Regions from separate parts of the Rhizobium sp. CNPSo 3670 genome, predicted to be linked through region 1. Evidence: predicted binding sites of a transcription regulator. Region 1 holds the regulator's gene; each other region holds the start of a gene.

Region 1 (7,970 bases):
AACCGATTTGTCACCGATTTTTATTGTAGCGCTTTGATCCGTCATGCTGTCCTCCGAAATGTCGGTGGCGCCACAAAAGCGCCATAGGGGTTAAGCGTCCTTTCCGATAGCTATATGATCGTGACGCTAATGCCAAGTTACCGTGACGGCATTTTGTGCATTGCGGCATCACCTTTTAGGCACTGCAGCGATGAGCCGCACGCATAGCGGAAGCCGATGATTCAACTGGCCTTTTGCCGCTTACGATTTTCCCTCGTATTTCAATCGATTATCCTTGCCGGATTTGCTTGAAGGTTGCATTCTTAGGGCTTGGCGGGGTGATCTTGAGCGGGGCATGCAGGAAACGACGACAGCCGAATTGCGGCCGCAAGCGGGCGTGGGCCTTGCCGATCCGCCAGATTTTCCTGCGCCTGCGGTGGTGACTCAATCGGTAAGGACACAGTCGCAGACTCCATTGCATCGTCGGCTGCTCGCCACCGCCGGGCAATCGCTGCGTGCCGGGGCCTACATGCTGGGCGAAGAGGCCGATCATGGCCGCCTGCTGCTGTTCTCGCCGGTCTTCCTCGGAGCCGGCTCGGCATTCTGGTTTCTTGCGGCATCGGATGTTCCCCTCGTTGCATCGCTGCTCTGCCTGCTGGTGTCGGCGGCCGCGGTTTTCCTCACCGATCCCAGCCGACCGGCCTTGCGCGCAAGTTTCATGGCGCTGGCACTTTTCGCCGGCGGCATGCTCTCAGCTCAGTTCGAGAGCTGGCGGGCTTCGACGGTGATCCTCGATTCATCCGTGACGACGACGGTGACTGGCCGCGTCGAACGGCGGGAAGGCGACGGGCGCGGGCGCTGGCGCTACATTCTTGCCGTCGCCGGCACCGAGGCGCCGGAGCTGAAACGGCCGCCGAGACGCATCACCGCGATCGTCCGGGGCGCCGATGCGCCTTTCGAGATCGGCGACATCATCACCGGCAAGGCACGTCTGACGCCGCCGGCGGGCCCCGCACTTCCCGCGCTCAACGACTTCTCCTTCGGTGCCTATTTCGACGGCATCGGCGCCAACGGTTTCTTCTATGGTGCGCCGGAGAAACTCGACTTGGAGGCAGGCCCGCAGGCGGTCAGGTCGACGGCGGACGCCCTGCTCGAATGGCTCTACCAGCTGCGCAGCAGCATCGGCGACCGCATAAGATCGATCCTGCCCGGTGATACCGGCGCCTTTGCCGCTGCCCTGGTGACGGATGAACGGCGCGCCATATCGCACGCGACGACGGAGGCGCTGCGCCAGTCCGGCCTTGCCCATATCGTCGCGATCTCGGGCCTCAACATGGCGCTGTCGGCCGGCATCTTCTTCGTCGGCTTTCGGATGCTGCTCAGCCTCTTTCCCGGCGTCGCCCAAGCCTATCCGACAAAGAAGATCGCCGCTGCCGGCGCGCTCATCGCCGTCACCGCCTATTACCTGATCTCCGGTTTCGGGGTTTCGGCCGAGCGCGCCTTTATCATGATGGCCATCATGCTGATTGCCGTCTTCTTCGACAGGCCGTCGATCAGCCTGCGCAATGTCGTTCTCTCCGCGCTCATCATCATCGCCATTTCACCTTCGGAAGTATTGGGACCGAGCTTTCAGATGTCCTTTGCCGCCACATTGGCCTTGGTATCGGGCTATCAGTTGTGGAAGGACAGGCGTGTCCGCGAAAACGCTTTTCTGAAACTGCCGATCATGAGGCCGGTGGCTGCCGTCGCCGGTTTCTTCGGCGGCGTCTTCCTGACCTCGCTGATCGGCGGCTTTTCCACCGCATTGTTTTCGATCGAGCATTTTCATCGCCTGACGGCTTACGGCCTGCCGGCAAACCTTGCGACGATGCCGATTATCTCCTTCATCGTCATGCCGGCCGGATTGTTGGCGATGTTGCTCATGCCTTTCGGTCTGGACGCTCCGCTCTGGAAGGTCGTCGGATTCGGCCTCGATCTGGTGATTGCGGTTGCCAAGACGGTGTCCGGCTGGGGCGGTGATATCGGCATCGGCCGCTTGCCCGGCTGGTATTTCGCAGTGGCGGTGGCAGGCTTTCTGCTGCTGACGCTACTGCGAACTCGGCTGCGCCACGTCGGCACATCGATCATCGCCATCTCGACGCTCATCGTGCTGCTTCTGCCGGTCCCCCGGCCGCCGGATCTGGTGATTTCGGAGGATGGCAGTCTGGTTGCGGTCGTCGCGGCTGAGGCAATAGCTTCCAACCGTGAAAACCCGCCGGATTTCATATTCGACCAGTGGCAGAGAGCGCTGGTGCTGCCGACACATGATCCGCCGACGATGCTGGATGGTCCGGCCATCCCGCCGGAAGGAGAAGGCCGCCGTGTCGGGCTTTCCCGCGATCAGCAGAACGAAGCGAGTGCGGCGATGCGGGTAGCCGCAGCAGGCGGTGAAGCAAACCGTTTTTCCTGCGTCAAGAAGGCTTGGTGCACATCAAGACTTGGCAATGGCCATATCGTCACCGTTATCGACAATGCCGCCTATCTCGGCCCGGCCTGCGATACGGCCGATATCGTCGTGACGTCGGTCCGTCTGCGTTTCAACCGCTGCCGTTCAGGTGGCACGCTTTTCACCGGCGAGACGCTGCGTAGGACCGGCTCGCTCGAATTGCGTTTCGCCGATGCCGCCCTGGAGGTCACCACCGCCTTCGATGCTTTGTCGCGACCATGGATGCGCCATCGCGCCTATGATTGGCGCAATGATCGTTTTACCGATTCCAGCCCATCCGGCGTCAGTGATAGCGACGGATGAGGCCGACGAGCTTACCCTGCACCTTCACGCGGTCGGGCCCGAAGATGCGGGTCTCATAAGCCGGGTTGGCGGCCTCGAGCGCGATCGAGGCGCCCTTGCGGCGGAAACGCTTCAGCGTTGCTTCCTCGTCATCGACGAGGGCAACGACGATATCGCCGGGACTGGCGGTACTGCCGTTGCGAATGATCACGGTGTCGCCGTCGAAGATGCCGGCGTCGATCATCGAATCGCCTTTGACCTCCAGCGCATAGTGCTCACCGGAGCCGAGCATATCTGCGGGAACGACGATGTCGTGGGTGTTGTTCTGGATCGCCGAGATCGGAACGCCGGCGGCGATACGTCCCATGACCGGCACGGAGACGGAATTGCCATTGTCGGCGATCGGCTTTGGCGCAGCGGGGGCGGCGACCGGCTGGGGCTTGCCGAGGCTGCCCTCGATGACGCTCGGCGAAAAACCGCGACGCTGAAGACTGGGGTTATAGGCCTCCGGAAGCTTGATCACCTCGAGCGCCCGGGCGCGGTTCGGTAGGCGGCGAATGAAGCCGCGTTCCTCAAGCGCCGTGATCAGGCGGTGAATGCCGGATTTCGAGGCGAGATCCAGGGCATCCTTCATTTCGTCGAAAGAGGGAGGAACGCCGGATTCCTTCATGCGCTCATGGATGAAAAGGAGAAGCTCCTGTTGTTTGCGCGTGAGCATCGACGTCAGACCCCGTGATTGAAACAAATCCAGAACGGACACTATATGTTCCATATGTGTTCCGCAAGTAGCTAAATTTCCGTAAAAGTTCACGTCAACTCGCGGAGATTTTTATTTTCATTTGCTGGATTGGCGCACATGTCTTGCATTGAGGGAGATGCTGTCGCACATCTCTTGCCGGTTTCAGGAGGGATATTCATGAACGCGCGTTCCGCCAGGTCGCACCCGCTGGATCATGTCGTGCTGCCCGTGGTCAATATCGATCTGGCGCGTGAAAGGCTCGGCAAGCTCGGTTTCACCGTCGCCGCCGATGGGGGCCATCCCTTCGGAACGGAGAATGCCTGCGTCTTTTTCGCCGACAAGACCTATCTGGAGCCGCTTGGCGTGGCGAGTGTCGACGAGAGCGAGGCAGCAGCCCGCCAGGGCAACGTCTTCATCGCCCGCAATCGCGCCTTCCGTTTCCGCTGCGGCGAGGAGGGACTTTCTGCGCTGGCCTTCCTCAGCGAGGATGCCGACCTCGATCATAAGCGCTTCGTCAGCAACGGCGCGAGCGCCGGTGAGATGTTGCAGTTCAGCCGGCCGATGCGGATGCCGGACGGTTCGGAGAGCGTCGGCAGCTTTAAGCTGGCCTTTGCAGCTGATTTGCGCGCCCCCGATTTCTTTCTCTTTACTTGCCAGCGCATCAATTCGTTCCCTACAGATCGCGCCGCGCTGGAGACGCACGCCAATGGCGTGATCGGCATTGCCGAGATCGCACTTTGTGCACCGGACCCGGCGGCATTCGCCGCCTTCGTCGGGCTCGCGATTGGGCAGGCGGCGGTGGAGAAAACCGGTTTCGGCATGAATATCGCGGCATCGAATGCAAAGATCAGCTTGATGACGCCGGAAGGGCTGGAGGCCTATTTCGAAACCGCTGTCTCATCAGCCGATCGCGGCCTGCGGGGGCGGGCAATCCTCTTCACCGTCATCGATCTTGCCGTGACAGAAGCGCATTTGGGTGCTAACGGGATCACATTCACACGCAAGAACAATCGCATTCTGGTGAAGCCCACGCCCGGGCAGGGTGCGCTCTTCGCCTTCGAGGAAACACGATGAGCACCGACACGAATTCCGAAGTCAGGATCGGCGAAGGCGAAGGCCAGGTCACTTTTTCCAATACTGGCCGCTTGTCGCTGATCGCCGGTCCATGCCAAATGGAGAGCCGGGATCACGCCTTCATGGTCGCCGGCACGCTGAAGGAGCTTTGCGGCAAGCTCGGCATTGGCCTCGTCTACAAGAGCTCCTTCGACAAGGCGAACCGTACCTCGCTCTCGGCTGAACGCGGCATCGGCCTGGAAAAGGGCATGGAGGTCTTTGCCGACCTCAAGAAGGAATTCGGCTTTCCCGTCGTAACCGACGTCCATACGGCCGAGCAATGCGCCGAGGTGGCCAAGGTGGTTGATGTCCTGCAGATCCCGGCCTTCCTCTGCCGTCAGACCGACCTTCTGATCGCCGCCGCTAGGACCGGCCGCGCCGTCAATGTCAAGAAGGGCCAGTTCCTCGCCCCTTGGGATATGAAGAACGTTCTGAAGAAGCTCAACGCCAGCGGCAATCCGAATGTGCTCTTGTGCGAGCGCGGTGCCTCCTTCGGTTACAATACGCTGGTTTCCGACATGCGTTCGCTGCCGATCATGGCGGCGATGGGGGCTCCCGTCATTTTTGACGCCACCCATTCCGTGGCGCAGCCGGGCGGGCAGGGCGATTCCTCCGGCGGCCAGCGCGAGTTCGTGGAAACGCTGGCGCGCGCGGCAGTGGCGACGGGAATTGCCGGCGTCTTCGTCGAAACCCATCAGGATCCCGACAATGCACCGTCCGACGGGCCGAACATGGTCTATCTCAAGGACATGCCGCGACTGCTCGAGAAGTTGCTTGCCTTCGATGCGATCGCCAAGGCCTAACGTTCAACAGGCTGACATGATCGTGGTCTAGGCCACGATGCCATACACCTTCGAAGGCGGAAAATTGCGCCATTGTAATTTGTACGCCTTCGATTATGACAGGCTTCGAACGACTTATCACCCACCGAGCAGGAAGAACCCATGACTGCAATCACCGATATCATCGCCCGCGAGATCCTCGATAGCCGTGGCAACCCCACCGTCGAAGTCGACGTCTATCTCGAAGACGGCAGCATGGGCCGCGCGGCCGTTCCCTCGGGCGCCTCGACGGGCGCACATGAGGCGGTCGAGCTGCGCGACGGCGGCAAGCGCTACCTCGGCAAGGGCGTCGAAAAGGCGGTCGAGGCCGCCAACACCGAGATCTTCGACGCGATCGGCGGCATCGACGCCGAAAATCAGATCCAGATCGACAACATCATGATCGAGCTCGATGGCACCCCGAACAAGTCGCGCCTCGGCGCCAACGCCATCCTTGGCGTCTCGCTCGCCGTCGCCAAGGCTGCGGCCCAGGCATCCGGCCTGCCGCTTTACCGTTACGTCGGCGGCGCTTCCGCCAGCCTCCTGCCGGTGCCGATGATGAACATCATCAACGGCGGCGCTCATGCCGACAACCCGATCGACTTCCAGGAATTCATGATCCTGCCGGTCGGCGCCGATTCGATCGCCGACGCCGTGCGCATGGGTTCGGAAGTCTTCCATACGCTCCGCAAGGAGCTTGCCGCGCAGGGCCACAACACCAATGTCGGTGACGAAGGCGGCTTCGCTCCCGGCCTGAAGAGTGCGCCCGAAGCCCTCGACTTCATCATGAAGTCGATCGAGAAAGCCGGCTACAAGCCGGGCGACGACATGTGCCTCGGCCTCGACTGCGCCTCGACGGAATTCTTCAAGGACGGCAAGTATGTTCTGGAGGGCGAAGGCCGCACGCTCGAGTCTGGCGCCATGGCCGAATATCTGGCCGAGCTCGCCGGCAAATACCCGATCATCTCGATCGAAGACGGCATGGCCGAAGACGACTGGGAGGGCTGGAAGGCGCTGACCGATCTGATCGGCAAGAAGACTCAGCTCGTCGGCGACGATCTCTTCGTCACCAACTCGGCCCGCCTTCGCGACGGCATCCGCATGGGCGTCGCCAACTCGATCCTCGTCAAGGTCAACCAGATCGGCTCGCTGACGGAAACGCTTGATTCCGTTAACACGGCGCATAAGGCAGCCTATACCGCCGTCATGTCGCACCGCTCCGGAGAAACGGAAGATTCGACCATTGCCGATCTCGCCGTCGCCACCAACTGCGGCCAGATCAAGACCGGCTCACTGTCGCGTTCTGACCGTCTCGCCAAGTACAATCAGCTGATCCGCATCGAGGAGGGCCTAGGCCCGCAGGCCCAATATGCCGGCCGCTCGATCATCAAAGGCTGATCCGATCTGATTTGCAATGCTCGACCCGCGCCTCACCGGCGCGGGTTTTTTCTTGCCGGCGGTTACGGTCAATGAACGGTTAATCTCTGCGCGTTATGCTGAACGAATTGGTAATGCGTTCAAGAGCATGCGTGTATGTGGACAAAGCATCATAAGAAGAGAAAGCTCGGCCGCTTCGTCATCCCGGCTATGACGGTCGCCTTCCTTTCCTATTTCGGTTATCATTGCATCCATGGCGATTATGGCCTGCGGGCGACGGAGACGTTCGAGCGTCAGCGCGTCGCGCGCGAAAGAGAGCTTGCTGTCCTGAAGGCGAAGCGCGAACATCTGGAAAGCCAGGTGGCGCTGCTGAGTGACGGCTCGCTCGACAAGGACATGCTGGACGAAAAGGCGCGATATCAGCTGAATATGTCGCGTGCGGACGAGATCGTCATATTCAAACATTATTCCAATTAACCGGAATCAGGTTAATTGGAATTTCTGATTTATTTCCAATAACTTAGCGTCGAATACGAGCCATGCAATTATGGCATTGCTGTGGTCATATTTCTTCCCTATGGTACGCGCCACCGAGAAACGACAAACCCATAGGGAGGGTTGAATGGCGCCGCGAAAGACCGCGACCGTTTCCAGCCGCAAAACTGCAGCAAAACCAGCAGCCAAAGCATCGAATGGAGGCCCAGTAGCCGACTTCGATCGGGATGAGGAACTCAAGGCCTATCGCGAGATGCTACTGATCCGCCGCTTCGAGGAGAAGGCCGGTCAGCTTTACGGCATGGGCTTCATTGGCGGCTTTTGCCATCTCTATATCGGTCAGGAAGCTGTCGTCGTCGGCATGCAGATGGCGCAGAAGGAAGGCGATCAGGTCATCACCGCCTATCGCGACCACGGCCACATGCTGGCAACCGGCATGGAGGCGCGCGGGGTCATGGCGGAACTGACCGGGCGCCGTAGCGGCTATTCCCACGGGAAGGGCGGCTCAATGCACATGTTCTCGAAAGAGAAGCATTTCTACGGCGGTCACGGCATCGTCGGCGCCCAGGTTTCGCTCGGAACCGGCCTTGCCTTTGCAAACCACTACCGCGGCAACGGCAATGTCGCCATCGCCTATTTCGGCGACGGCGCTGCCAACCAGGGCCAGGTCTACGAGAGC
Region 2 (7,970 bases), on a different contig from region 1:
CGCTTCGCGAGGTCCTTCATGTGCTCCGACATGGAGCCTGACACGTCCATCAGGCAGAACATCACCGCTTTCGCGACTGGCTTCGGCTCGTTTTCGAAGCGGCGATAGCGGACATCAAGCGGATCGATATAGGGAATGCGCCGGCTTTTTTCCGTCAGGGCTTTGAGTTTTGTCTCAAGTGCCAGACGGGTCTCCTCGTCCTTGCATTCCTCGATCTGCCGCTGCAGGGCTTCGATTTCTTCGCGGCGTGGGCGGCCAAGCGCAACGCGGCGCATCATTGCCAGCTTCGTCGTGCGGCCGACGGCAATGTTGGAAGGCGACCCTGATACGGAATAGCCGGCCCGGAACGGAGTTTCCTCCTCGGTTTCGGCTAGACGCCGCTTGGCGAGGTCTGGCAATTCGAGGTCGTCAAGGAACACATCGAGGAATTCCTCCCGCGTCAGTACGAAACGGAAGCCATCCTCACCGTCGCCCTCGCCTGCATCTTTTGGTTTTCCGCCCTTCCCGCCCGGCGGCCGCGGAATGATGTCCCCCTCGACGAAAGCCCGGTTCCCGGGCAGGATGTGGTCGGCGATGCCGCCTTCACCCCTTCGAAAGCTTGGTTCTGCCATCCCATCGATCGGCAGGCTGATCTCCCCGCCGTCGAGCACGTCTCGAATGTTTCGATTTTGCAGCGAACGTTTCACCGCCTGCTGCACGGCTCCCTTCATGCGTCGAAGGAACCGCTGACGATTTTCCAGACTTTTACCGCGCGGATTTAGCCGCCGGTCGACAATGTGCATAATGGCTCCGCATTAACTTGCCTGTTTGACGCGCATGTACCATTCGACGAGGCGCCGAACCTGCCGTTCCGTGTAACCTCGCGCGGCCATGCGCGAGACGAATTCGCTATGCTTCTTTTCTGTTTCCGAATCCTTCTTCGATCCGAAGGAAATCACCGGCAAGAGATCTTCGACCTGCGAGAACATACGCTTCTCGATGACTTCCCGGATTTTCTCGTAGCTCGTCCATGACGGATTTTTTCCGCCATTCGCTGCCCGCGATCTCAGTGAGAACTTGACGATTTCGTTGCGGAAATCCTTCGGATTGGCGATTCCCGCCGGCTTTTCGATCTTCGTCAGCTCCTGATTGAGGAGCTCGCGGTCGAGAAGCTGACCAGTATCGGGATCCTTGAAGTCCACATCTTCGATCCACGCATCGGCATAATCTACGTAGCGGTCGAACAGATTCTGTCCGTAGTCCGCATAAGATTCAAGATAGGCCTTCTGTATCTCGTTGCCAATGAACTCTGCGTAGCGTGGCGCAAGATCGGCCTTGATGAACTCGAGATAACGCTTCTCGACATCATCGGGAAACTGCTCGCGACGGATCGCCTGTTCCAGCACATACATCAGATGGACGGGATCAGCGCCAATGTCAGTCGTGTCGTGATTGAAGGTGGAGGCGAGCACTTTGAAGGCGAAGCGGGTCGATATTCCGTCCATGCCTTCGTCGATACCGGCAGCATCCCGGTATTCCTGGACGCTGCGGGCACGCGGATCGCTTTCTTTCAGGCTCTCCCCGTCATAGGTGCGCATCTTCGAGAAGAAGGTCGAATTCTCGTGCTTGCGCAGACGCGAAAGAACGGAGAAACGCGCCAGCATTTCGAGCGTTGCCGGGGCGCATGGTGCGTCCACCAGTTCCGATCCCTCGATCAGCTTTTCGTAGATCCTCTGTTCTTCTGTCACCCGCAGGCAATAGGGCACTTTGATCACACAGATACGGTCGATGAAGGCCTCATTGTTCTTGTTGGCCTTGAAAGTCTGCCACTCCGCCTCATTCGAATGAGCGAGGACGATTCCGGAGAAAGGTATGGCGCCGATATTCTCCGAGCCGATATAGTTGCCCTCCTGCGTTGCCGTCAGCAACGGATGCAGCATCTTGATCGGCGCCTTGAACATCTCCACGAATTCGAGCACGCCTTGATTGGCGCGGTTCAGCCCGCCCGAATAGCTGTAGGCATCCGGATCGTTCTGAGAGTAGGTTTCCAGCTTGCGGATATCTACCTTGCCGACCAACGAGGAGATGTCCTGGTTGTTCTCATCGCCTGGCTCGGTCTTGGCAATTGCGATCTGGCGCAATCGCGAGGGTTGTATCCTGACGACGCGGAATCGGGAGATATCGCCTCCGAAATCGTCGAGCCGCTTCAGGCACCACGGGCTCATCAATCCGTTCAGCCGCCGCTGCGGGATTCCGTATTGCTCCTGCAGGAGCGGGCCCATCGTCTCCGGATCGAAGAGATTGAGCGGGCTTTCGAACACGGGGCTGATCTCTTCGCCCGCCTTCAGCACATAGATCGGATGCACTTCCATCAACTGCTTCAGCCGCTCAGCCAAGGACGACTTGCCGCCCCCGACCGGACCGAGCAGATAAAGAATCTGCTTGCGCTCCTCGAGCCCCTGCGCTGCATGCCGAAAGAAGGAGACGATGCGTTCGATTGTCTCTTCCATGCCGTGAAAACCGGCAAAGGCCGGATAAACCCGGATCGTCCTGTTCATGAAGATCCTGCCGAGGCGCGCGTCCTTGGCGGTGTCCACCATCTGTGGTTCGCCTATGGCAGCGAGCAGACGCTCGGTGGCGTTGGCATAGGCGATCGGATCGGTCTTGCAGAGATCAAGATAGTCCGAGACCGACATGTCGCTTTCGCGACGCGCTTCATAACTGCGGGTAAACGCATCGAATACGGATTCACTCAGCATGGGACCTCCATTAAGGTTATGCCGCAGGCTCTAAGCCGTATAACCATCGAGATGGCCACGGCGTTCCTAAGAATCAATAGTTTCGTAGGTATATTCCACGCTGACCGGCCGTTTGTGGCAATGCACAAAATTGTGCATGCACCGGTATTTTTTTACTCTACGAAACTGTTTCTTATTGTAGTTGAGAAAAGGGGCGTCGCGATATCAGCACATTTAGCGACGTGACATGAAGGTCAAAAAGGTGTGCAATAGCGCCCGTGATTCGAGCCGTGGAAAATCGGCGATTTCCCGCCGGCAAGAGCAAGCCGGCTCTGATTGCGGGGCAGTGAGCGCGCCCCCGCGGGATGAAACCGGGCGAAGTAACCCCTGCCCGGTTTATTGCGATCGCGCGCCTCCCGGCTCTCAGCCGTTGAACGCTTTCTCCAGCGCAGCCACATCGATCTTGACCATCCCGAGCATGACTTCGGTGACACGCCTTGCCCGCTCGCGATCTTCGTCGGCGATCATCTCCGAGAGAGCGCGCGGCACGATCTGCCAGGACAGGCCCCAGCGGTCCTTCAGCCAGCCGCATGCCTCCGGCGTGCCGCCGTTGGCGAGGAAGCCATCCCATATCCGGTCGATCTCCGCCTGGCTATCGAGAAGAACCGCGATCGAGAACGAGTGGTTGAAGCTATCGAGCGGGCCGGCCTTCATCGCCAGGAAAGCTTGGTTGCCGAGCGTGAATTCGATCAGCTCGACGCTGCCGGGAGGCCCACTCGGCGTTTCCGCCGGAAGTATGGTGGTGCGGCCGATCCTGGAATCCGGAATCATCGACACGTAGAATTCGACGGCTTCGCGTGCCTGCTCGGCGAACCAGAGATTTGAAATGACCTTCGGCATAGACAGCCTCCTTGTTGGCGAGTATCCCGGACTTCTGTCCGTGCTTCGAGGACGTCTGGTCGGCGCCGGTTCCGACAGGCTGCGATCGGAATTTTTCGCCCGCTCACCCGCGGCAGCCTCGCCACCCGCACCCAGGCAATAGTGGTGGTTCGGGAATGAAAGCAGAACATCTTTTCTGGTCTTTCCTTCCCGAATCACTACATTACGCGCCATGAGCAATAGTTTCGACGATATTCCCTTCTTCGACGAAGAGCCCGGCGAAGTGGCGCGCAAGCCGCAGCCGTCCGTCGCTGCAGCCGGAAGACCCTCCGCTGGCGGCGGCATCGCCGCCCGCGCCATGGCGGCGCGCGACGGCGGCAAGCGGCCGGATTATCTCGCTGGACTGAACCCGGAACAGACTGAAGCCGTCGAAACGCTGGAAGGTCCTGTCCTCGTGCTCGCCGGCGCCGGCACCGGAAAGACACGCGTGCTGACGACCCGCATCGCCCACATCCTCAATACCGGCCGCGCCTTCCCGTCGCAGATCCTCGCCGTCACCTTTACCAACAAGGCCGCGCGCGAGATGAAGGAGCGCATCGCCCTGCTCGTCGGCGGCGCCGTCGAAGGCATGCCCTGGCTCGGCACCTTCCATTCGATCGGCGTCAAGCTTCTGCGCCGCCATGCCGAGCTGGTTGGCCTCAGTTCCGATTTCACCATCCTCGACACCGATGACGTCGTCCGCCTGATCAAGCAGTTGATCCAGGCCGAAGGTCTCGACGACAAGCGCTGGCCGGCAAAGCAGTTCGCCGGCATGATCGACACCTGGAAAAACAAGGGCCTCGGACCGGCCGATATTTCCGAAGGCGATGCCCGCGCCTTCGCCAATGGCCGCGGCCGCGATCTCTATTTCGCCTATCAGGCGCGCTTGTCGACGCTGAACGCCTGCGATTTCGGCGACCTGCTGATGCATCCGATCGCGATCTTCCGCAAGAATCCGGATCTCCTAAAGGAATATCACGGCCGCTTCCGCTATATCCTCGTCGACGAATATCAGGATACCAACACCGCCCAATATATGTGGCTGAGGCTGCTGGCCCAGCGCAGCAGGGGCGAGCCGCAGAATGTCTGCTGCGTCGGTGACGACGACCAGTCGATCTATGGCTGGCGCGGTGCGGAGGTCGACAATATTCTTCGCTTCGAGAAGGATTTCCCCGGCGCCAAGGTGATCAAGCTCGAGCGCAACTACCGATCGACCGAACATATCCTCGGTGCCGCCGCCCATCTGATCGCCCATAATGAAGGGCGTCTGGGCAAGACGTTGTTCACCGATCGCACCGATCCCGATGACGTCAAGGTGCAGGTTCACGCCTCCTGGGACTCCGAGGAGGAAGCCCGCGCCATTGGCGAGGAGATCGAGCAACTCCAGCGCAGCAAGCATCTGCTGAACGACATGGCGATCCTGGTGCGCGCCTCCTTCCAGATGCGCGAATTCGAAGATCGCTTCGTCACCCTTGGCCTCAACTACCGAGTCATTGGCGGCCCGCGCTTCTATGAGCGCCTCGAAATCCGCGATGCCATGGCCTATTTCCGGCTCGTCGCACAACCGGCCGACGACCTCGCCTTCGAGCGCATCATCAACACGCCGAAGCGTGGCCTCGGCGATACAACGGTGCGTGCGCTGCATGATTATGCCCGAGCCCGCGACATCCCGATGCTGGCGGCAGCGGCCGACATCATCGAAACGGACGAGTTGAAGCCAAAGGCGCGCAAAGCCCTCTTCGATGTGATTCAATCCTTCCGCCGATGGCAGGAGCTGCTTGAAAACACACCGCATACCGAACTTGCCGAGCAGATCCTCGAAGAGTCCGGCTATACCGACATGTGGAAGAACGACAAGAGCGCCGAAGCCCCGGGCCGTCTCGAAAACCTCAAGGAACTGATCCGCTCGATGGAAAGCTTCGAGTCAATGCGCGGCTTCCTGGAGCACGTTTCCCTCGTGATGGATGCCGAGACCAACGAGAACCTCGATGCCGTCTCGATCATGACGCTGCACTCGGCCAAAGGCCTGGAATTCGACACCGTCTTCCTGCCCGGCTGGGAGGAAGGCCTTTTTCCGCACCAGCGCTCGCTCGATGAAAGCGGCCGCGCCGGCCTGGAGGAGGAACGCCGTCTCGCCTATGTCGGCATTACCCGCGCCAAACGCCGCTGCCACATCTGGTTCGTCTCCAACCGCCGCATCCACGGTCTCTGGCAATCGACCCTGCCCTCGCGTTTCCTGGACGAACTGCCGGAGACCCATGTCGAGGTCGCCGAGATGGAACAGAGCTACGGCGCTTACGGCCGCGGCGGCTACGGCCAGTCCCGCTTCGACAAGGCCGAACCTTTCGCCAACTCCTATTCGACCCCCGGCTGGAAACGTGCGCAGGCCAACAGGACCGACGCCACGCGCGAGAATTGGGGCACCCGCTCCGGCCACGCCGTCGAACGCATCGGTTACGGCGAAAGCGGCCCGAAGGGGCGCATGATCGACGGCGAACTGGTGGCGAAGTCCACGTCCTCGGAGCCGTCGCGCTTCACCCTCGGCGACCGCGTCTTCCACCTGAAGTTCGGCAACGGCAACATCACCGGCATCGAAGGCAACAAGCTGACGATCGATTTTGATCGCGCCGGTCAGAAACGGGTGCTGGACGGGTTCGTCGAGCGCGTGTGATTTGCGGTGATACCGCGTGGGAACCCTTACCCGAACATCCGCATACTGCTGAGTCCGAGAATATCGTTCAGCAGGGCGATCCCCATTCCGACGGCGACGATCGACAGCCCGATCAGGAACAGTCGCCGAGCCCGGTCATATTTTGCGGCGAGCAGGGAGTCGCGCGCGAGCAGATCGGCAAACACCTTCACCTGAATGGCGATACCGACGGTCAGGAACAACATCGGTAGCAGATCGACGCGGCTCCAGTCATTGGGATTGGACACCCAGAGACTGATGAAATTGAGGGAGAAACCAAGAATGATCCCGGTCGCAGTCAGCGAGCCATTGCGGAAGGTGGCATCGATCTTTTCATCTGCTTGAGGCTCGGACATGGCTTCAATCTCGATTTGCTGATGAGCCAAGAAGGCAGAAATCGCGGCGGCGGGCAAGCTCGAGCGGACGTCGCCGTCGAAGACGGTGCTGCAGCACCTCAGCCGGTAAACCGATGAAGGCTGACACCGGGAAAATGAGGCTCTGCCGGGGAGATCCCGCAGCGTAAAACCTTCGCCTCCCGCCATTTCGAGAGGAGAGTCATCGCGACCAATATCCATGGTTGCATTAGCGTGTGCTTTTTCGACCAGCTACTACCGGAGGTACTAGAATTAACACTTGCGCACCCGCGCTGGGAAATCCACTAGTGGTGTGTTCGGTGCATTTGGCATTTGCATTGCAATAACGCGAAGGGATTGGCCTTGATGAAAGCGCTGCTGCTCGTCGATATCCAAAACGGCTTCTGTCCCGGCGGCAATCTGCCGGTGCCGGACGGCGACAAGGTGGTTCCCGTCGCAAACCGGCTGATCGACAGCGGCAAATATGATTTGATCGTCGCCTCGCAGGACTGGCATCCGCCCGGCCACGGCAGTTTCGCCTCTGCCCATCCGGGCGCCGCTCCCTTCGAGATGGGCGAATTGTCCGGCAAGCCACAGATGATGTGGCCCGACCACTGTATCCAGGGTACGCTCGACGCCGAACTGCATCCGCACCTGAGATCCGAAGAGATCGACCTGATCCAGCAGAAGGGCGAGGATCCCAGGATCGACAGCTATTCGGCATTCCGCGACAATGACCGGGATGCTTCGACCGGTCTTTCCAATTTTCTCCAGGAACAAGGTGTCACCGATCTCGACGTTTGCGGGCTGGCGACCGATTACTGTGTCAAGTTCTCGGCGCTCGACGCGCTCGAGATGATGCCTGGTGTGCGCGTGCGCTTCATCGAGGATGCAAGTCGCGGCATTACCCCCGAAGGTGTTGCCGCCGCTATCGACGAGATGCGGGCGCATGGCATCGCTGTGATTAAAAGCGCAGATGCCTTGCGCCAATGAGCTTGCGATCGCCGACTATTTCAACAAATAGGCGTCGAATGTCTCATCGCTGCCGGCAACGGGGCCGAAGCGCTTGACGAGGGTCGTCTCGCTCCGGAATGCGGAAATGTCATCTGGCGTCAGGGACAGCAGCCAATTGTAACTTTCGCGCAATGAGACCGGCGCGGCAATTCGGTCAAGCCGCTGTGAGAGAAGAATGACGACGGGGGCATGCTCGCTTTGCTGCAACTGCCGCGCCGTCTGCAGAATGTCGGCAAGGCTGAGAGAAAGCCGCGCATTGCGGGTATAATGCACAATGGC
Region 3 (7,970 bases), on a different contig from region 1:
CGCGTTAAAATCTGTGAACAAAAATAAGCATGAAATTATCCCGTGCTATCAATGATTTGCGAAAACGCTATTCGCCTCATCCGCCGGCCGCTTCGGCAGCGCAGCATAAAATCCGCTTTTCAATCGACATATTTCAGACATAATATCGGCCGGTTAACGCGAGGAGACAGACATGGGACTCACGCAATCCTTGAATGTTCTGTTGGTCAGTGCAGCGTTTGCTTTCGTCCTATCCATGCTCTTTATTTGAGCTGACGGGCTGGTAGCGCTGATAGTGCCTAAACTCCCCTGATCAATCCGCCAACGAAAAAGCGCATGTCCCGCCCGACATGCGCTTTTTCACTTTTGAACGTCTGAAGGGATCAGGCGGCGGCGCCCGCGCTCTTTGCCGCCCGACGGGAGTAGCCGAGGTTGTCGAGCACCGCGGAAACCAGCGGCGCGCGGTTCATCGTATAGAGATGGAAATCACCGATGCCGCGCCGGACGAGATCCTCGATCTGCTCGGCAGCAACTTCGGCCGCGACCTTTGCCCGATCCTCAGGCTTGTCGTCGAAGCCCGCGAAACGCTCATCGAGGAAGGCCGGGATGACCGCGCCACAGGCGCCGGCGAAACGCTTCAGTTGCGTCAGGTTCTGGATCGGCATGATGCCGGGCACGATCGGGATCGAAATGCCGGCGGCGCGCACCCGCTCCAGGTAGCGCTCGAAATTGTCGTTGTCGAAGAAGAACTGCGTCAAAGCCCGGTCAGCGCCGTTATCGGCCTTGCGCTTCAGCATCTCGATATCGGCGGCCGTATCACGGCTTTCCGGGTGTTTTTCCGGATAGGCGGAGACCGAAATCTCGAAATCACCGACCGACTTGAGACCGGCCACCAGTTCCGCGGCATTGGCGTAACCGCCGGGATGCGGCTGATAGGGCGCACCGACGCCGCCAGGCGCATCGCCGCGCAACGCCACGAAATGCTTTACGCCGACCTTGCGAAACGTATCGATCACTTGATGCGTTTCCTCCTTCGTCGCACCGACGCAGGTCAGGTGCGAAGCGGTGGCAAGCGGCGTCTGCGACAGGAAGCGCGTCACCGCCGACAGCGTCGGCGCCTTGGTGGTGCCGCCGGCGCCATAGGTCACCGACACGAAATCCGGATCCCAGTCCTGCAGCTTAGCGACGGCATCCCAGAGCTGCGCCTCCATTTCTTCCGATTTCGGTGGAAAGAACTCGAAGGAGATCCCGAAGTTGCGCCCGCGTCCTTCGCTTTTCAAAGCCATGTTCATACTCTCCCGGCAAATGTAGCTTCGGCGCCTTCGCTGGTCTGCGAAGCCATGAGGCGCCTCGGATCGCGCGCGAGCCAGACGGTGACCGTCAACCCCTGCCCGCCCTGCTGACCCGGATGAAGATCGACGACCTGCTCGACGTCGAGCCCGGCTTTGCGCAGCCAGTCGGACATCGCCTGGTGCGAAAAGCCGAGACGGACATGGGCATGTTCGTCGCGGAGATATTCGAGCGTGTGCGGTGCGAGATCGATGACCACGAGCCGCCCGCCCGGCCGCAGCATGCGCGCCGCTTCCGCGATCGCAATCTCCGGCTGGTCGAAGAAATGCAGCACCTGATGGATCGTCACAAGGTCGAAATCCTGCCCCTCGAACGGAAGGTTGAGGATATCGGCGTGGCGCACCGTCGCCTTGGTGATACGCGACTTGTCGAGATTGGCGCGCGCCACGCTCAGCATGTCGCGGCTGGCGTCGACACCGACGGCGCGGCGGTAGAGCCCGGACAGGAGTTCGAGGATGCGGCCGGTGCCGGTGCCGAGATCCAGCAGCGAATCGATCGGCTGGTTGCCGAGCAGCCGAATGACGGCGGCGTCGACCTCCTCATCGGCCGCGTGCAGGCGACGAAGCTCGTCCCATTCGGCGGCGTTGCGGCTGAAATAGGCCTGCGCCCGCTCGGCCCGCTGGCGCTTGACCTGTGAAAGCCGCTCGCCGTCGCGAAGGATGGTCGGATCATTCTCGGAGACGTGTCTCAGCAATGCCCGCACCAGCATGGCCGCCTTGCCGTCCTGTTTGAGGCGGAAATAGGCCCAGGCCCCTTCCTGATAGCGTTCGATCAGTTCAGCCTCGCCGAGCAGTTTCAGGTGGCGGGAGATGCGTGGCTGCGATTGACCGAGAATTTCGGTAAGATCGGTCACCGTCAGATCGCCACCGTCGAGAAGCGCCAGAAGACGCAGACGCGTGGGTTCGCCGGCCGCCTTCAAGACGTCCACCAGCCCATCCAGTCCCAGCTTCAAAGGTTCGCTCATCATCAGCCCAATCAAGATATAAAGATATCTTTATGTGATTTGAAAAGCGGTGGCAAGCGGCAATTCACACTGTTCGCGAAATTGCCTGTGCAAATTGCGACAGGGCACGAGATGAAAAAGCCCCGGTCGAACCGGGGCCTTGCAAGCAGAAATAAAGCAGGATCAGCGCGTCAGGCGCTTGTGAGCCTGACTGCCAGGATTAAGGGCGTCGGGGCCGAGGCGGCGGATCTTGTCCTGCTCGTAATCCTCGAAATTGCCTTCGAACCATTCGACATGGCCCTCGCCTTCGAAAGCCAGGATGTGCGTCGCCAGACGGTCGAGGAACATGCGGTCGTGGCTGATGATGATGGCGCAGCCGGCGAAATTCTCGAGCGCGTTTTCGAGAGCGCCGAGCGTTTCCGTATCGAGGTCGTTGGTGGGTTCGTCGAGCAGCAGAACATTGCCCCCGGCCTTCAGCATCTTGGCGAGGTGCACGCGGTTGCGCTGACCGCCCGAGAGATTGCCGACCTTCTGCTGCTGATCACCACCCTTGAAGTTGAAGGCGCCGCAGTAGGCACGCGAGTTCATGTCGAACTTGCCGAGCTTGATGATTTCGGCGCCACCGGAGATTTCCTCCCAGACCGTCTTGTCGGCGGCCAGCGCGTCGCGGCTCTGGTCGACATAACCGAGATGCACGGTCTCGCCGATGCGGATCGAGCCCCTATCCGGTTTTTCCTGGCCAGTGATCATCTTGAACAGGGTCGTCTTGCCGGCGCCGTTCGGGCCGATGATGCCGACGATGCCGCCCGGCGGCAGCTTGATCGACAGGTCGTTGATCAGCGTGCGACCCTCGAAGCCCTTGGTGATGCCTTCCAACTCGATGACGACCTGGCCGAGCCGTTCGCTGACCGGGATGATGATCTGCGCGTCGCCGGGACGCTGCTTCTCGGCCGCCTCCACCAACTGCTCGTAGGATTTGATACGCGCCTTCGACTTGGCCTGGCGAGCCTTCGGGCTGGAAGCAATCCATTCCTGCTCGCGACTGATCGCCTTCTGGCGCGATGCCTCTTCGCGGTTTTCCTGCAGCATGCGCTTGGCCTTGGCCTGCAAATAGGCGGAGTAGTTGCCTTCGTAAGGGATGCCGCGGCCGCGATCGAGTTCGAGGATCCAGCCGGTGACGTTATCCAGGAAGTAGCGGTCGTGGGTGATCATCATCACGGCGCCGGGATAGTCGCGCAGATGCTTTTCGAGCCAGGCGATGGTTTCGGCGTCCAGATGGTTAGTCGGCTCGTCGAGCAGCAACAGATCCGGCTGCGAGAGCAGCAGGCGGCAGAGTGCGATGCGGCGGCGCTCACCACCGGACAGGCTGGTGACCTCGGCATCGCGCGGCGGGCAGCGCAGGGCTTCCATCGCCATCTCGACTTGGCTTTCCAGATCCCAGAGGTTCTGGCTGTCGATGATGTCCTGGAGCTTCGCCCCCTCTTCCGCTGTCTCGTCCGAGTAATTCATCATCAATTCGTTGTAACGATCGACGATCGCCGTCTTCGCGGCAACACCTTCCATGACGTTCTCGAAAACCGTCTTGGTGGGGTCGAGTTTCGGCTCCTGCTCGAGATAGCCGACTGTGGCACCCTCGGCGAGCCAGGCTTCGCCGGTATACTCCTTGTCCTGGCCGGCGATGATGCGCAGCACAGTGGATTTACCGGCGCCGTTCGGTCCGAGGATGCCGATCTTGGCATCCGGGTAGAAGGAAAGGTGGATGTTCTCCAGGATCTTCTTGTTGCCATAGGCCTTGTTGAGGCCGGACATATGATAGATGAATTGACGTGCCATGCTGCGCTGCTCCGGGCGGGAAACTTCGTTTCGTGCCGCTATGTAGGCGAAACAGCGCCTGTGAGCAACGCCGAAACCCGTTTACGCCGGATTCCGGTCAGAAGCCCGCCGCATCGACAACGCCCTCGTCACAGCCGAACGAGGTTTTTCCCCCGCCCTGGATCAGATCGGCAAGGCTTGCGCTTTTGGCCGATGCCGCTCCCGCATCCGCAGACAGTCCGATCGTCAACTCGCTGATCACCCTGACACTGCCGGCTCGCCGGCAGCTCATCTTGACGCGCTCGCCCGCACCCGGCCCGAAGCTTTTGTCGAAAGCAGCCTTGATCGCCTCCGCCTTGACCGTCTTGCCGATATTGGCGGCAAATAGATCGCGCACGGCCGATGTGTTGAGCGCATCCACCAGATGGACGCCGACGCCGAAATAATCCTCCACGCTCATTTTCGTGCAGGTGCCATGCTTTATCCATTCGTGCCGTTCGAGGCCGGACTGCGTGCCGGGCATCGCCTTTGCAAGCGACGCCTTTGCCTCGGCCGAAAGCGCGACATCAGGCAAAGTATCCCATTTGCCGTCCTTGTCGGCAGCCTTCTGATCGTCGCTGACGCCGCAATAATCCTGCCGCATCGGCCACAGGCCATGCAGGGAGAAATTCGTCGCGTCATGGCGCTCGCCGGTCTGGCTGGCGCATTCGGGCTTCTTCTGGTTCGTCTGGCAGAAGGCGGGCTGCCAGCTCGCAGCAAGAATGAAACGGGTACGGCCCTCGGCCTCCTGCGCCACGGCAGCGCCGGCAAGGATCATCGACACGGCGAATGTAAAGGTACGCAACTGCATGCTGCTCATTTCAACCCCCAAAAGAAGAACAATGCAGGAACAGATAAGCACAAAGCATAAACGGCAGCAACCCTGAATCGCAACTATCCTGGAATTTGTTCTCGACTGCGTCGTCGGAAACAGTCGGCTATTCCGGGAAGCTCCCTGTTCTTGAGTTACGCACGGACGCTGTCGCACTTGGGTTGCAGAATATTCTGCTTAAATCGATTCCGCTTTAAGGAATTATGCAGTAGCGATCTGCTCTGCTGCGGCAGGGAGGATCCGGATGTTTTCTGATACGCAAAGGCTCGCCACAGGGGAAGCGTCTCTGGCCTATCACCATGCCGAAGCCGCCGCTCCGGCACGCGGCATCCTGTTGATATCGCATGGCCTGGCGGAGCACTCGAAGCGATATGGCCGCTTTGCCGAGGCGATGGCGGGGCGCGGCTATCACGTCTATGCCCATGATCACCGTGGCCACGGCGAGACGACCGCGCCCGACGCGCCGATCGGCCGCTTCGCCCGCTGGAATGGCGTCGATCGGGTGATCGGCGACGTCATTGCCATGCGCGCCCATGCGGCCTCGCGCAATCCCGGCCTGAAGGTGATCCTATTTGGCCATTCGATGGGCGGCCTCATCGCGCTCAATGCCGCCGTCACCGCTCCCTCCGACTTCGATGCTGTCGCCGTCTGGAATTCGAATTTCGCAGTCGGCCTTGCCGGCCGAGCCGCCCAGGCGATCCTCCTTGCGGAACGTATGCTGAAGGGCTCCGACGTCCCGAGCGGCCTCTTGCCGAAGCTCACCTTCGGAGCTTGGGGAAAATCGATCCCGGACCGCCGCACCGAGTTCGACTGGCTGTCGCGCCACGCCGATGAAGTCGACAAATATATCGCCGATCCGCTCTGCGGCTTTGACGCATCAGTCTCGCTCTGGCTCGATCTCTTCGAGCTGACTTTTCGCGCGCCGCGGAAACTCCATCTGGATCGGCTGCCGCGTGATATGCCAATCCATCTCGTCGGCGGCGCCGATGATCCCGCGACGGAGAGTGGAAAAGCCGTGCGCTGGCTGTCAAACAATTTGAAAGCCAGAGGCTTCTCTCGTATCAGTACAGTGATATATCAGGGTATGCGGCATGAGACGCTGAACGAAATTGGCGCCGATGCGGCGATCGCAGCCTTCGCGGACTGGTGCGGAGAGGCACTCGCGACATCCAAAGCCAGAAAGAATCCGTCATGAGTAGCCCCTCCGCCCGCGCCGCTTCGTCCGCCTCCGAAGTGACGATAGGGCTGGCGCTGATGTTTCTGTCGGTGATGGTCTCGCCGCTCATCGATATCTTCGCCAAGCTTGCCGTCGTAACCGTCCCGTCAGCCGAGATCACCGCCGGCCGCTTCGTCGTGCAGGCGCTCTGCATGCTGCCGATCGTGCTATGGCGGCGCAGCTTTGCCGATTTCTCTTGGCGTCAGAGCCTGTTCCACGCCATCCGCGGCTTCATCATCACCGTCTCGATGATCTCTTTCGTCACCACGTTGAAATACATGGCGGTCGCCGACGCGATCGCGATCTTCTTCATCGAGCCGATCATCGTGACCATCTTCGGCGGCATTTTCCTCAAGGAGACGATCGGCTGGCGGCGTTACACCGCCTGCGGCGTCGGCTTCTTCGGGGCGATGCTGATCATTCAGCCGAGTTTCGAAGAGGTCGGCTACATCGCGCTCCTGCCCATCCTGACGGCGCTCTGCGTCGCGACCTTCGTGTTGATGACCCGCGTCCTCTCACACAGCGAGGACCCTTGGTCGATGCAGTTTCAGATGGGCATCTGGGGCTTGCTCTTCTGCACCCTCCTGCTTTTTATCGGTGAAGGAAGCGGCTCCGATCTCTTCGATCCCGTCATGCCCGTGGGCAGCGCCTGGTTCTATGTCGCCGGCGTCGGGGCTATGGCCGCCACAGCCGGAATCCTCGGCGTCTACGCCTATCGGGCAGCACCGGCGTCGACGCTGGCACCGCTGCAATATTTCGAGATCGTCTCAGCTACGATCTTCGCCTGGCTTGTTTTCGGTGACTTTCCGGATGCCGTCAAATGGCTCGGCATCACGATCATCATGGCGTCGGGCTTCTACATCCTCTGGCGAGAGCGCCGCTTTGCTTCAAAGCCCGTATCCGATACATCTGAGGTGACGCTGGCGCCGTAGACGCTGGACGGGAGGACCATGACCGAGACCGCGACGAAAAAGCCGCCGCTTACCGGCATCCGGGTGATTGAGCTTGCCCGCGTGCTGGCCGGCCCTTGGGCGGGCCAGATGCTCGCCGATCTCGGCGCCGACGTCATCAAAGTTGAAAATCCCGACGGCGGCGACGATACTCGCCAATGGGGGCCGCCCTTCGTCGAAGGTGCGGACGGCGAAAATCTCTCGGCCGCCTATTACCACGCCACCAATCGCGGCAAACGCTCCATCACCGCCGACCTCAAGAGCCCTGAGGGCCAGCAGCTCGTCCGTCGTCTCATAGCCACTGCCGACGTGGTAATCGAGAATTTCAAGGTCGACGGCCTCGTCAAATACGGGCTCGATTACGACAGCGTTCGCGAGGTGAACCCGAGGCTCGTTTATTGCTCGATCACAGGCTTCGGCCAGACCGGCCCCTATGCCGGATTCGCCGGCTACGATTACATCGTTCAGGGCATGTCCGGCTTCATGTCGATCACCGGCGAGCCGGACGGCCAGCCGATGAAGGCGGGCGTGGCGATCGCCGACATCTTTACCGGCATCTATGCCGTCTCGGCGATCGAGGCCGCCCTGATCCATGCCTTGAAAACCGGCGAAGGCCAGTTGATAGACATGGCCCTGCTTGACGTGCAATCGGCCGTGCTCGCCAATCAGAACATGAATTACCTCGTCTCCGGCGCCGCACCGACCCGCCTCGGCAACGCCCATCCGAACATCTCGCCCTATGAAGTCGTACCGACGGCCGACGGTTATCTCATCCTGGCCGTCGGCAACGACGGCCAGTTCCGCCGCCTCTCTACCATCCTCGGCCTGGAGACGATCGCGGATGACGAG
Region 4 (7,970 bases), on a different contig from region 1:
AGGCCGTCTGGTAGGAGACGATGGCGTAGGCGGCGGCGTGCGACTTGTTGAAGCCGTAGTTCGCAAACTTCGCCAAGAGTTCGAAGATGTTGTCGGCCTGCGGCTTCGAGACGCCGTTCTTGACCGCGCCGACGACGAAGCGTTCGCGCTGCTGGTCCATCTCCGCCTTGATCTTCTTACCCATGGCGCGGCGCAGAAGGTCGGCCTCGCCAAGCGAATAGCCCGACAGGACCTGGGCGATCTGCATCACCTGTTCCTGATAGACAATAACGCCCTGCGTTTCCTTGAGCAGGTGGTCGATCATCGGATGGATCGATTCCAGCTCTTCGTCGCCATGCTTGCGAGCATTGTAGGTCGGGATGTTCTCCATCGGGCCCGGGCGGTAGAGCGCCACCAGCGCGATGATGTCCTCGATGCAATCCGGTTTCATGCCGATCAGCGCCTTGCGCATGCCGGCACTTTCCACTTGGAACACGCCGACCGTCTCGCCGCGCGACAGCATCTCGTAGGTCGGTTTGTCGTCGAGAGGAATGGCCGCAAGATCGACTTTGATGCCGCGCTTGGCGACGAAATCGACGGCGACCTTCAGCACCGTCAGAGTCTTCAGGCCGAGAAAGTCAAACTTGACGAGGCCGGCCTGCTCCACCCACTTCATGTTGAACTGGGTGACCGGCATGTCGGAGCGCGGATCGCGATACATCGGCACCAGCTTGGATAACGGCCGATCGCCGATGACAATACCGGCAGCATGCGTCGAGGCGTGGCGATAAAGCCCTTCGATCTTCTGGGCAATGTCGAGCAGGCGCGCCACCACCGGTTCCTTCGCCGCCTCCTCCTGCAGCTTCGGCTCCTCTTCGATCGCTTTAGAGAGCGGCGTCGGATTGGCCGGATTGTTCGGCACGAGTTTGCAGATCTTGTCTACCTGACCGTAGGGCATTTCCAGCACGCGGCCGACGTCGCGAAGTGCGGCGCGCGCCTGCAGCGAACCGAAGGTGATGATCTGCGCCACCTGCTCGCGCCCATATTTCGCCTGAACGTAACGGATCACCTCTTCGCGACGGTCCTGGCAGAAGTCGATGTCGAAGTCAGGCATTGAGACGCGTTCCGGATTGAGGAAGCGCTCGAAGAGCAGCGAGAAGCGCAGCGGGTCGACGTCGGTGATGGTCAATGCATAGGCGACCAGCGAACCGGCGCCCGAACCGCGACCGGGACCGACGGGAATATCATGCTGCTTGGCCCACTTGATGAAGTCGGAAACGATCAGGAAGTAACCCGGGAAGCGCATGCGCTCGATAACGCTTAGCTCGAACTCCAACCGCTCACGATAATCCTTTTCCTCGTAACCCGGCGACATGCCGAGCGTGGCAAGCCGCATGTCCAGCCCTTCCACCGCCTGGCGGCGCAATTCGCCCGCCTCGGCGCGTTCGGCCTCCTCGGCATCGTCGGTGGCGCCAGTGAAGCGCGGCAGGATCGGCTTTCTTGTCTTCAACACGAAGGAGCAGCGCCTGGCGATCTCGATCGTGTTCTCAAGCGCTTCCGGCAGGTCGGCAAAGAGCTTGGCCATTTCGGCCCGGCTTTTCAGATAGTGATCCGGCGTCAGGCGAAAGCGGCTGTCGTCCGAGACGATGGCGTTATGCGCAACCGCCATCAGCGCATCATGGGCGTCGTAATCGTCGCGGGTCGGAAAGAAGGCCTCGTTCGTGGCGACGAGCGGCAGGTCATGCGTGTAGGCAAGCCTGACGATCTTCTGCTCGTGCCGCTTGTCGTAGGTGCCGTGCCGCTGCAGTTCGACATAGAGTCTGTCGCCGAAGAGACGCTTCAGCGTGAGCAGCCGGGCTTCCGCCTGGCCGGGATGACCTTCCCTGACAGCCGCGTCGACCGGTCCGGTCAGGGCGCCGGTCAAGGCGATCAGACCTTCCGTGCCTGCCTCTTCCAGCCAGGAGGCTCTGACATGTATGGCCTGGTTGCTATCGCCGCCGAGATAGGCGCGGCTGACGAGATCGACCAGCCTTTCATAACCGGCCTCCGTCGCGGCAAGTAGAACGATCGATGGCAGCTTGATCAGGGCCTGCTGACCGCCGCGCTTCTCACTTTCCAATCCGTCTTCCATGTCGATGGAGACCTGACAGCCGATGATCGGCTGCAGGCCCTCGTCCATTGCCTTCTGGGAGAATTCAAGGGCGACGAAGAGATTGTTGGTGTCGGTAATGGCGATCGCAGGCTGACTGTCGCTGGTCGCCTTGTAGAGGATCTTCTTCAGAGGCAGCGCACCCTCAAGAAGCGAATAGGCGGAGTGGACCCTCAGGTGGATGAAGCCCGGCGTGCCGCCGGTCGCCTCACCCATTGAACCCTTTTCCGTGTCCGCCATGATATGCCTTCCCAATTAACCGAAATGAATCGGATGCATTATCGGCATTGAGGGCAATGATGTCCAGAAGAAGACCCGCGTGCGAACCGCATGACTGCCATGCGATCCCCTGAAAACTTTAGATCGCGATGACGATCAGCGAGAAGCTGGCAACGAACATTGCGATGGAGGTGAATGCTGCAATATCACGGATCATGTCAGTCATCTGGCTCTCCTTTACTTGTTATGTTTTCAATTTGTTCCATCTATGTTCCGATGTCAACAGGAATCTTTTCCTTTGCGCTTGCGTTTGAAAATGCCGGCTCCGGACTGCGAATCGAACCTCGCCGTCGGCGCTGGCTTTGAACATGCTCCGCGACCGGCTCGACATCGCCTGCCGAACGGATCCGTACAGCGCAGTCGATGTCTGATGCACCTGCGCCAAGTCGATCGGGCGATGCCCACTCTTTTGTTCTTCTTATGTTCTCATCGTTCTGCTATATCCGTATCAGATGAGGCAGGAGGAAGATGATAATGCTCGACACCGTGATACTGAACGACTTCATCGTAGAGGCGAAGGCCGCGACCTATGTCGGCGGTGGTGTGTCTCGTCCGCCCTGCCGGCCGGGTGCTCACGATATCGGCTACGAGCGCGGCGACTGGTCCTATCTCGACAGCTACTTCGGCGGCACCGACTTCGCCGGACAGGAAGTGATTTGGTTTGCCGGCGAACCCGTCTGGGCGATGAATTATTTCGGCCGCGTCGTCGCGTCCGATCTGATCGACGGCAGAGCCGCCGGAACGGTGATCAAGGCGGCGCTGTCGGCAATGTATCGGGAGGGCCGCTTTCTCGGCGGAATCGAATTCGATCATCCGTTCGGCCGCTATGTCGACCGCAGCGAAGGCGGCTGCGAGGGATTCAGCGGCCAGGAATGCATCATGGTCGAGGAGCGGAAGGCCTATGTGCTCGATTATCGCGGTGGGCTGGTTATTCCTGATGTCCGACCAGGAGGTCGGCGAGATCAGCCCCTCATCCGCATGCCGGCACCCTTTCCCCGCTTGCGGGGCGAAGGAGATGGCCGCGCCCCCTCCGTTCCCCACCTACCTCTCGCTGGGCAAGTCCCCTCGCCCCGTTTACGGGGAGAGGGTTAGGGTGAGGTGGTCAACAAAACAGCCATGGATAGCCGTCTCAAAAGTCGACGATCTTGCCGTCCGAAATCGTGACGCGCCGATCCATGCGGCCGGCAAGTTCATGGTTGTGGGTGGCGATGAGGGCGGCAAGGCCGGATTGGCGCACCAGCGCCTCCAGCGCATCGAAGACGTAGCTTGCCGTTTCCGGATCCAGATTGCCGGTCGGCTCGTCGGCAAGAAGCAGCGTCGGCGCATTGGCGACGGCGCGGGCGATCGCGACGCGCTGCTGTTCGCCGCCGGAAAGTTCAGCCGGGCGATGCGAACCGCGATGGCCGATGCGCATATAATCGAGAAGCTGGCCGGCTCGCTCCCGGGCCTCCTTCCAGGACAGGCCGGCAATCAGCTGCGGCATCATGATGTTCTCAAGCGCGGAAAATTCCGGCAGGAGGTGATGGAACTGATAGACGAAGCCGATCTCGCGTCGGCGGATCGCGGTGCGCTTCTCATCGGAAAGGCCATCGCAGGCAAGGCCGTTAATGGTAACCTCGCCGCCATCGGGATGCTCGAGCAGGCCTGCGACATGCAGCAGGGTCGACTTGCCTGTGCCGGAGGGGGCGACAAGGGCGACGATTTCCCCTTTAGACAGCGAGAAATCCGCACCCTTCAGGATCGTGAGCAGCGTATCGCCCTGCCCGTAATGGCGCTCGACGCCGGTAAGGTTGAGGACGAGGTTGCGGTTCATGAATGCGGCATTCCTTATTCGTAGCGCAGTGCCTGCACCGGATCGAGCCTGGAGGCGCGCCATGCCGGGAAGATGGTGGCGATGAAGGAGAGGCTGAGCGCCATGATGACCACCGAGATCGTTTCGCTGATATCCATCTCGGCCGGCAGCTGGCTGAGGAAATAGACCTGCGGATTGAAGATCACGGTGCCGGAGATCCAGGAGAAGAACTGGCGGATGGATTCGATATTGACGCAGACGAGAACGCCGAGCAGCACACCGGCAAGGGTACCGACGATGCCGATCGCCGCCCCGGTCATGAAGAAGATGCGCATGATGGCGCCGGCGCTGGCGCCCATGGTGCGCAGGATGGCGATATCGCTGCCCTTGTCCTTCACCAGCATGATGAGGCCGGAGATGATGTTGAGCGCCGCCACGAGCACGATCAGCGTCAGGATCATGAACATGACGTTGCGCTCGACCTGGAGTGCGGAGAAGAATGTCTGGTTGCGCTGACGCCAGTCGGTAAGGTTGATCTGGCGGCCGGCCGCCTCTTCCACCTTCGGCCTCAGGGCGTCGATATCATCGGGATGATCGACGAAGAGTTCGATCGACTGCACCAGCCCGGCGGCATTGAAGTAGAGCTGCGCTTCCTCGAGCGGCATGAAGATGATTGAGGAATCGTATTCGGACATGCCGATCTCGAACAGGCCGGAAATCTTATAGGATTTGACGCGCGGATTGACGCCCATCGGCGTGATGTCGCCTTCCGGCGAGGTCAGGGTAATGAGGTCGCCGACGCGCAGACCCAGCTGATCGGCCATGCGGGTGCCGATCAGCACGCCCTCGCCAGAGGCATAGCCCACCATGTCGCCGGATTTGATGTTGTCGGAGATTGTCTTGAGTTTCGTCAGGTCTTCGGCGCGGGCGCCGCGCACCAAAGCGCCGGTGCTGCCGCCAGCCTGAGCGGAGGCAAGCACCTGCCCTTCGACCAGGGGCAGCGCCATCTTGACGCCCGGCACCGCCGCGAGTTTGGCGGTCAGGTCGGGGTAATCGGTAAAGGGGCCATCGATCGGCTGCACGATCATATGACCGTTGATGCCGAGGATGCGCGAGACGAGCTCGGTGCGAAAGCCGTTCATGACGGCCATGACGATGATCAGCGTCGCAACGCCGAGCATGATGCCGACGAAGGAGAAGCCGGCGATCACCGAAATGAAGGCCTCCTTGCGGCGGGCGCGCAGATAACGCCACGCCACGAGGCGCTCAAAGGTGGAAAATGGCTTGCCAGCCGGACCCAAGCCGGATTTTGAACTCCGGTCCATTGCTGCCTCTGCCATTTCGCCTCCGTTTCCTTAAGCCACGAACCTGTTGATCGCCGCTTCGATGGTCATCGTTTCACGGGCGCCGGTCTTGCGGTCCTTCACTTCGACCTCGCCGTTCGCGACCGCACGCGGGCCGGCGATGATCTGGACAGGTACGCCGATCAGGTCGGCGGTCGCGAACTTCGTGCCGGCCCGGTCGTCGGTGTCGTCATAGAGCACATCCTTGCCGGCCTTTTTCAGCGCGGCGTAGATCAGCTCACAAGTATCGTCGCAGGCCTCATCGCCCGCCTTCATGTTGATGACGACGACATCGAAGGGTGCGACCGATGCCGGCCAGATGATTCCGTTGTCATCATGCGATGCTTCGATGATGGCGGGAACAAGGCGTGTCGGACCGATACCGTAGGAACCCATGTGAACGAAATGTTCCTTACCATCTGGCCCCTGCACTTTCGCACCCATCGGCTCGGAATATTTCGTGCCGAAGTAGAAGATATGGCCGACCTCGATGCCGCGGGCGGAAAGCCGCTCGGCTTGGGGAACGGCGTCAAAGGCTGCCTCGTCGTGCATTTCCGAGGTGGCCGCGTAGAGCGAGGTCCACTTGTCGAAGATCGCCTTGAGGCCTTCGACACTGTCGAAATCGGTGTTTTCGCCGGGAATATCGAAGCCGACGAAGTCCTTGTGGCAGAAGACCTCGGATTCGCCGGTATCGGCGAGGATGATGAATTCATGGCTGAGATTGCCGCCGATCGGGCCGGTATCCGCGCGCATAGGGATGGCGCGAAGGCCAAGCCGATCGAATGTTCTGAGATAGGCGGCGAACATCTTATTATAGGAATGCTCCGCCCCTTCGCGCGTCAGATCGAAGGAATAAGCGTCTTTCATCATAAATTCGCGCGAGCGCATGGTGCCGAAGCGAGGCCGGATCTCGTCACGGAACTTCAGCTGGATGTGATAGAGATTGAGCGGCAGGTCCTTGTAGGATTTGACGGAGGAGCGGAAAATATCCGTCACCATCTCCTCGTTGGTGGGGCCGTAGAGCATCGGCCGGTCCTGGCGGTCCTTGATGCGCAGCATCTCCTTGCCATAGGCATCATAACGGCCGCTTTCCTGCCAGAGCTCGGCCGATTGCAGGGTCGGCATCGAAAGCTCGATGGCACCGGCGCGGTTCTGCTCCTCGCGGATAATGGCGTTGACCTTGTCGAGCACACGCTTGCCGAGCGGCAACCAGGAATAGATGCCCTGAGACTGCTGGCGGATCATGCCGGCGCGCAGCATCAACCGGTGGGAGACGATTTCCGCCTCCTTGGGGTTTTCCTTAAGAATGGGCAAGAAGTAGCGAGACAGACGCATGGCGATTCCGGAGCAGTTGAGATCCCGCCGGCGAGCGGAATCGAAGATACTTGTGAATGTGGGAGCGTTCATAGCCGCTTCGCGGCGGGAAGGAAACCCGCAACTGCTGTCGGCCGCCTCCCGGATACGCATGTTCGCACCCGCAAAACGAAAGGGCGTGAAAAAGCGCGTATTTATAAGGACTTGAACGAAATTCTTGTCAACAGAAAAATTTTGCTAGAGTGTAGCAAAAATGCAAAAAAAGCTAATGACAAAGCCCAATCTTTGAGCTAGCTTTAGCTCACAAAACAGGCAGGAAGCTAAATTCTTGCTGTACTCGCGGTCAAGTCTTGGGAGGATCAGATCTTAGGCGCGCTCGTCGCAGCCCCGGCAACGGTTACAGATCACGCGATACTTAAAACAAGGCTTCTGGCCTTGTTTTTTTTTGGCTTTTCGCCCTCTCCTCCCATTCAAGCTCCAGACAGCTTCCGTAAGGGAAGCATCTCATTCCGTTAGGCGAGCTCTCTGACGCGCCAGCATGACGCCAATATGCGAGCTCGATTTCCATGATAAGATTTGCATATGCTCAAACTTTGAGCAAAAGCTATCTCAATAGAAGCTAGGCCCGAGTTGTGGAAGGGCATCGAAGCCCCAGCCGAAATAGGTGTCGCAGACATACCAAGTGCCATAGATCAGCGCCGAGATCAGCGTCGTCAGCGAAAAGACGAAGGCGGCGCGAAAGCGGGTGGGCGCGCTTGGCACGGTGCCGAGCACGATATCGTCGTCTTCCGCCTGGGTGCGCAGCCCGATCGGCAGAACGGCGAACAGCGTCATCCACCAGATGATGAAGTAGACGGCGAATCCCTGAAGGAAGGTCTGGAGCATTATCTTTCCCGGTGGTGTCTTGCCGACAGAACGCGTGAAGCGCAGTGCCGCTTGGAGCTGGCGCACTTATACGGCGGAATAGCGTGCAACTCAAAGCGAAGGAAACATTTCGCCTTCTTTGGGTCATTCTGCCGCAGCGAAACCGTGTCCAATTGTATTTGATTTAGGCCTGTTCGAGTTCGATCAGCGTGCCGAAGAAATCCTTGGGATGCAGAAAGAGCACCGGCTT

Evidence for each region. Region 1 encodes LexA, which represses DNA repair genes until DNA is damaged. Its sites were predicted from a motif close to TGTTCNNNNTGTGTTCNG; they were not measured.
Region 2: AC13QO_RS13260 (ATP-dependent helicase) is a predicted target of LexA. The motif match lies at 3,769-3,786, and genes of this name have one in related genera.
Region 3: AC13QO_RS20520 (ribonuclease T2 family protein) is a predicted target of LexA. The motif match lies at 4,959-4,976, and genes of this name have one in related genera.
Region 4: dnaE (DNA polymerase III subunit alpha) is a predicted target of LexA. The motif match lies at 2,606-2,623, and genes of this name have one in related genera.

The regions. Positions count from the first base shown of each region.
Region 1 is NZ_JBXSOL010000011.1:39,480-47,449, forward strand. It holds gene gltA (citrate synthase) at 1-45, opposite strand, end outside; gene AC13QO_RS13520 (ComEC/Rec2 family competence protein) at 335-2,767, shown strand; gene lexA (transcriptional repressor LexA) at 2,748-3,464, opposite strand; gene AC13QO_RS13530 (VOC family protein) at 3,663-4,559, shown strand; gene kdsA (3-deoxy-8-phosphooctulonate synthase) at 4,556-5,401, shown strand; gene eno (phosphopyruvate hydratase) at 5,543-6,817, shown strand; gene AC13QO_RS13545 (FtsB family cell division protein) at 6,953-7,273, shown strand; gene pdhA (pyruvate dehydrogenase (acetyl-transferring) E1 component subunit alpha) at 7,419-7,970, shown strand, end outside.
Region 2 is NZ_JBXSOL010000010.1:196,430-204,399, forward strand. It holds gene AC13QO_RS13245 (YeaH/YhbH family protein) at 1-782, opposite strand, end outside; gene AC13QO_RS13250 (PrkA family serine protein kinase) at 795-2,738, opposite strand; gene AC13QO_RS13255 (VOC family protein) at 3,141-3,617, opposite strand; gene AC13QO_RS13260 (ATP-dependent helicase) at 3,829-6,306, shown strand; gene AC13QO_RS13265 (hypothetical protein) at 6,333-6,680, opposite strand; gene pncA (bifunctional nicotinamidase/pyrazinamidase) at 7,044-7,670, shown strand; gene AC13QO_RS13275 (hypothetical protein) at 7,686-7,970, opposite strand, start outside.
Region 3 is NZ_JBXSOL010000020.1:45,359-53,328, forward strand. It holds gene metF (methylenetetrahydrofolate reductase [NAD(P)H]) at 363-1,265, opposite strand; gene AC13QO_RS20510 (ArsR/SmtB family transcription factor) at 1,268-2,293, opposite strand; gene ettA (energy-dependent translational throttle protein EttA) at 2,456-4,105, opposite strand; gene AC13QO_RS20520 (ribonuclease T2 family protein) at 4,203-4,943, opposite strand; gene AC13QO_RS20525 (alpha/beta hydrolase) at 5,200-6,150, shown strand; gene AC13QO_RS20530 (DMT family transporter) at 6,147-7,103, shown strand; gene caiB (succinate--glutarate CoA-transferase) at 7,122-7,970, shown strand, end outside.
Region 4 is NZ_JBXSOL010000003.1:269,488-277,457, reverse strand. It holds gene dnaE (DNA polymerase III subunit alpha) at 1-2,368, opposite strand, end outside; partial or broken gene AC13QO_RS04515 (DUF5680 domain-containing protein) at 2,882-3,343, shown strand; gene AC13QO_RS04510 (ABC transporter ATP-binding protein) at 3,537-4,220, opposite strand; gene AC13QO_RS04505 (lipoprotein-releasing ABC transporter permease subunit) at 4,235-5,539, opposite strand; gene proS (proline--tRNA ligase) at 5,555-6,877, opposite strand; gene AC13QO_RS04495 (DUF1467 family protein) at 7,466-7,741, opposite strand; gene mce (methylmalonyl-CoA epimerase) at 7,905-7,970, opposite strand, start outside.